DNA from 2 places in the Streptomyces sp. NPDC048606 genome. Region 1 is predicted to be linked to the other one. Evidence: riboswitches for the same ligand, from Rfam matches in the RefSeq annotation. Region 1 holds a riboswitch; the other holds the start of a gene.
The links. Region 1 has a riboswitch for ZMP and ZTP ahead of glyA (serine hydroxymethyltransferase). Riboswitches for the same ligand answer to the same signal wherever they lie in the genome.
Positions count from the first base shown of each region.

Region 2: linked by a shared signal. The riboswitch ahead of AB0D01_RS10870 (bifunctional 5,10-methylenetetrahydrofolate dehydrogenase/5,10-methenyltetrahydrofolate cyclohydrolase) and the one ahead of glyA (serine hydroxymethyltransferase) in region 1 are both predicted to bind ZMP and ZTP.

Region 1 covers NZ_JBEZIB010000021.1:66,790-69,171, forward strand. The annotation lists gene glyA (serine hydroxymethyltransferase) at 1-1,048, opposite strand, end outside; ZMP/ZTP riboswitch at 1,084-1,174, opposite strand; gene rocD (ornithine--oxo-acid transaminase) at 1,283-2,382, shown strand, end outside.
Region 2 covers NZ_JBEZIB010000008.1:36,668-39,049, reverse strand. The annotation lists gene AB0D01_RS10875 (NADH:flavin oxidoreductase/NADH oxidase family protein) at 1-176, opposite strand, end outside; gene AB0D01_RS10870 (bifunctional 5,10-methylenetetrahydrofolate dehydrogenase/5,10-methenyltetrahydrofolate cyclohydrolase) at 459-1,304, opposite strand; ZMP/ZTP riboswitch at 1,404-1,498, opposite strand; gene AB0D01_RS10865 (methyltransferase domain-containing protein) at 1,556-2,317, shown strand.

The DNA.
Region 1 (2,382 bases):
GCACGGTGTTGTAGTTGACGACGATCCCGGCCCGGTCCAGGGCCTTCGCCGCGATCTTGCCGGGGACCCCGCGCGAGGTGAGGTCCATCAGGATCAGGTGGTTGTCGGTGCCGCCCGAGACGAGGTCGAAACCGCGCTCCAGCAGGGCCGCCGCGAGCGCCTTCGCGTTGGCGACCACCGCGTGGGCGTACGCGGTGAAGGAGGGCTGGGCCGCCTCGTGGAGGGCGACGGCGATGCCGGCCGTCGTCTGGTTGTGCGGGCCGCCCTGGAGGCCGGGGAAGACCGCCTTGTCGATGGCCTTCGCGTGCTCCTCGCGGCACATCAGCATGGCGCCGCGCGGGCCGCGCAGGGTCTTGTGGGTGGTGGTGGAGATGACGTCGACGTGCCCGGCCGGGGACGGGTGCGCGCCGCCCGCCACCAGGCCGGCGATGTGGGCGATGTCCGCGACCAGGATCGAGCCCGCCTCCCGCGCGATCGAGGCGAAGGCGGCGAAGTCGATGGTGCGGGGCAGCGCCGTACCGCCACAGAAGATGATCTTCGGCTTCTCGGCGAGGGCCTGCTCGCGCACCGCGTCGTAGTCGATCAGGCCGTTGTCGGCCCGCACGCCGTACTGGACCCCGCGGAACCAGGAGCCCGTCGCCGAGACGCCCCAGCCGTGCGTGAGGTGCCCGCCCATCGGCAGGGCCATGCCCATCACGGTGTCGCCGGGCTTCGCGAAGGCCAGGTAGACGGCCAGGTTGGCCGGGGAGCCGGAGTACGGCTGGACGTTCGCGTGGTCCACGCCGAACAGGCCCTTGGCCCGCTCGATCGCGAGGGACTCGACGCGGTCGATGTTCTGCTGGCCCTCGTAGTAGCGCCGGCCCGGGTAGCCCTCGCTGTACTTGTTCTGCAGGACCGTGCCGGAGGCCTCCAGGACGGCGGCGGACACGTAGTTCTCGCTGGGGATCAGGCGCAGCGTCCGCGCCTGGAGGGTCTCCTCCGCCGCGACGAAGGACGCCAGTTCGGGATCGGTGGCGGTCAGGGCGGGGTGACGGTGGTTCGCGCTCATGGCGGTTCCTCCGGGGTCGATGTCGTCTCTCGTCCCCGCGAGGCCCAGGCGAGCGGCCCTGTGTGCGGTCGTGCGCGCACGACTCCCCCGGAGTTGGTTCTCCGTACGCCAGTCGCCGTGCGTACCGCACACCTTAGCGGGCGCGCCGACGGGAAGGTTTCTCCGTCCGCGATCCGAGCGACGATAGAAAGGACGCCACCCACGTCACCGGCCAGACGGACGATCGGAGACCCCGTGTCGAGAACTGCTGATGCCATCCGCTCCGCCGACGCGCACAGCGCGCACAACTACCATCCCCTGCCGATCGTCGTCGCCTCGGCCGAGGGCGCGTGGATGACCGACGTGGAGGGACGTCGCTACCTCGACATGCTCGCCGGGTACTCGGCGCTCAACTTCGGCCACGGCAACCGCCGGCTGATCGACGCGGCCCGCGACCAGCTGGAACGGGTCACCCTCACCTCGCGCGCCTTCCACCACGACCGGTTCGCCGACTTCTGTGCCGAACTCGCCGCGCTGTGCGGCAAGGAGGCGGTGCTGCCCATGAACACGGGCGCGGAGGCGGTGGAGACGGCCGTCAAGACCGCCCGCAAGTGGGGCTACGAGGTCAAGGGCGTCCCGGACGGCCACGCCAAGATCGTGGTGGCCGCCGACAACTTCCACGGCCGGACCACGACGATCGTGTCCTTCTCCACCGACCACGACGCGCGCGACCACTTCGGGCCCTACACCCCCGGCTTCGAGATCGTCCCCTACGGAGACCTCACCGCGCTCTCCCACGCCGTCACCGAGAACACCGTGGCCGTGCTGCTGGAGCCGATCCAGGGCGAGGCCGGGGTGCTCGTGCCGCCCGCCGGATACCTGGCGGGCGTACGGGAACTGACGCGCGAGCGGAACGCGTTGTTCATGGCCGACGAGATCCAGTCGGGCCTGGGCCGCACCGGGAGGACCTTCGCCTGCGAGCACGAGGGCGTCGTCCCCGACGTGTACATCCTGGGCAAGGCGCTCGGCGGCGGGGTGGTCCCCGTCTCCGCGGTCGTCGCCGACCGGGACGTGCTCGGGGTGTTCCGACCCGGCGAGCACGGGTCGACCTTCGGCGGGAACCCGCTGGCCTGCGCCGTCGCCCTGGAGGTGATCGCGATGCTGCGCACGGGCGAGTTCCAGCAGCGCGCCGCCGAGCTCGGCGACCACCTGCACCGGGAGCTGAACCTGATGGTCGGCGGCGGCGCGGTGACCGCCGTACGGGGCCGCGGCCTGTGGGCGGGCGTGGACATCGACCCGGCGCACGGCACGGGCCGGGAGATCTCGGAGAAGCTGATGGAGCTCGGGGTGCTGGT
Region 2 (2,382 bases), on a different contig from region 1:
TTCCCGGTGACGATGAGGCCGCAGCCGCCGCGGGCCCAGCGCGCGTAGAGCCGCTCGACGCGGGCGTCGGGGAGCTGGCCGGGCTGGGCGGCGAGGCTTTCTTCCATGGCCGCCTTGGCGAGGCGGTTCGGGAGGGTGCTACCACCGGGTAGGTCGAGTGGCGTGAACAGGTCCATCACAAATCCCCCCAAAAGCGTGCGGCATGGGCGCTGCGGCAGCCCGGGGCACAAGATACCCGCCATCCGCGACGGTCCGTCAGGCACCTGCGCGATCCAACGGACGGGCCCCGGCGCCCTTTTGTGCGGGGTTCGCACAGCGGTGCGCGGGGTCCGGAATCCGGAGACCGGGCGGCGCCCCGGGCCCCGGTGCGGTCCCGGACAGCCGGAACGCCCCGGACCGAAGGGGTCCGGGGCGTTCGGCGTGCGGGGCGTACGGCGTACGGGGCGACTCGCGCGGGCTCAGAGCTCCGCGACGTCCAGACCGGCCTGCTCGGCGGCCGCCCGGACGGTCTGCTCCAGCAGCACCGCGATGGTCATGGGACCGACGCCGCCGGGCACCGGGGTGATGAGCGAGGCGCGGGCGGCGGCGGACTCGAAGTGCACGTCGCCGACGTTGCCCTCGTTGTAACCGGCGTCCAGCACGACGGCGCCCGGCTTGATGTCCTCGCCCCGGATGAACTCCGCCTTGCCGACGGCGGCGACCAGCACGTCGGCCTGGCGCACGATCGAGGACAGGTCCCGCGTGCGGGAGTGACAGTAGGTGACGGTGGCGTTGCGCTCCAGCAGGAGCATGCCGGCCGGCTTGCCGAGGATGGCGCTGCGGCCGACCACGACGGCGTGCTTGCCGGTGAGGTCCACGTCGTAGGCCTCCAGCAGGCGCATGATGCCGCCGGGGGTGCAGGAGACGAAGCCCGGCAGCCCGAAGCCCATGGCGGCGAAGGAGTGCATGGTCACGCCGTCGACGTCCTTGCCCGGGGCGATGGCCTCGAAGGCGGCGCGCTCGTCGATGTGGTGCGGGACGGGGTGCTGGAGCAGGATGCCGCTGATCTCCGGGTCCTCGGAGAGGGCGGTGATCGTCGCGACGAGCTCCTCGGTCGTGGTCGAGGCGGGCAGCTCCACGTGGCGGGACGTGATCCCGGCCTTGGCGCAACGGTTCTGCTTCATGCGCACGTACGTGACGGAGGCGGGGTCCTCGCCGACCAGGACGGTGGCGAGACAGGGCGCGGTGCCGGTGCGCTCGGTGATCTTCGCGGCGACGGCGGCGGTCCGCTCCGAGATGCGGCGGGCGAGGGCGGTGCCGTCCATGAGCCGGGCGCCGGAGGTCGGGGCGGCGGCGGTGGCCGTGGTGGCGGGCTGGGCAGTCTGGGCAGTCGTCACGGGGTCTCCTGAACGTCGCTGCGGATCGCGGTTCGCCCAGGCGCGCGGCAGTCGGCGTACGTCAGGCACGCCGGGCCGCTCCCCGGTGGTGATCCACCCGAACGCCAGTCACGGCCCGCCGCCCACTGTAGTCGACTTATCCGGTGGATGACCGGCGCCCGACCTGGGACGATCGATACATGACGCGCACTTTCGACCATCTTGTCGCCGAGGCCGAATCCGTCTCCGTCGACGGCTGGGACTTCTCCTGGCTCGACGGCAGGGCCACCGAACAGAGGCCCTCCTGGGGCTACCAGCGGCTGCTGGGCGAGCGCCTGGCCGGCGTCCGCTCGGCCCTGGACATCCAGACCGGCGGCGGGGAGGTGCTCGCGGGAGCGGGCCCCCTGCCGCCGCTGATGGCGGCCACCGAGTCCTGGCCGCCCAACATCGAGAAGGCGACCCGCCTGCTGCACCCGCTGGGTGCGGTGGTGGTCGCCGACGCGGACGAGCCGCCGCTGCCCTTCGGCGACGGGGCCTTCGAGCTCGTCACCAGCCGGCACCCGGTGACCATCTGGTGGGACGAGATCGCCCGGGTGCTGACCCCGGGCGGCACCTACCTGTCGCAGCAGGTGGGCCCGGCGAGCGTCTTCGAACTGGTGGAGTACTTCCTGGGGCCGCAGCCCGAGGAGGTCCGCCGCGGCCGGCACCCCGACGACGCCGTCGCCGATGCCACGAAGGCGGGACTGGAGGTGGTCGAGTTGCGCTCCGAGCGGTTGCGGACCGAGTTCCACGACATCGGAGCCGTGATCTACTTTCTACGGAAGGTGATCTGGATGGTGCCCGGCTTCACGGTCGGGCAGTACCGGGACCGGCTGCGCGAGCTCCACGAACGGATCGAGCGCGAAGGCCCGTTCGTCGCGCACACCGCCCGTTTCCTGATCGAGGCCCGCAAGGCCGAGTGACGGGGACCACGGCGGAACGTGCGGCTCCGGAGCCGACGGATCCACGCCGGATCCGGTTGCGCGGC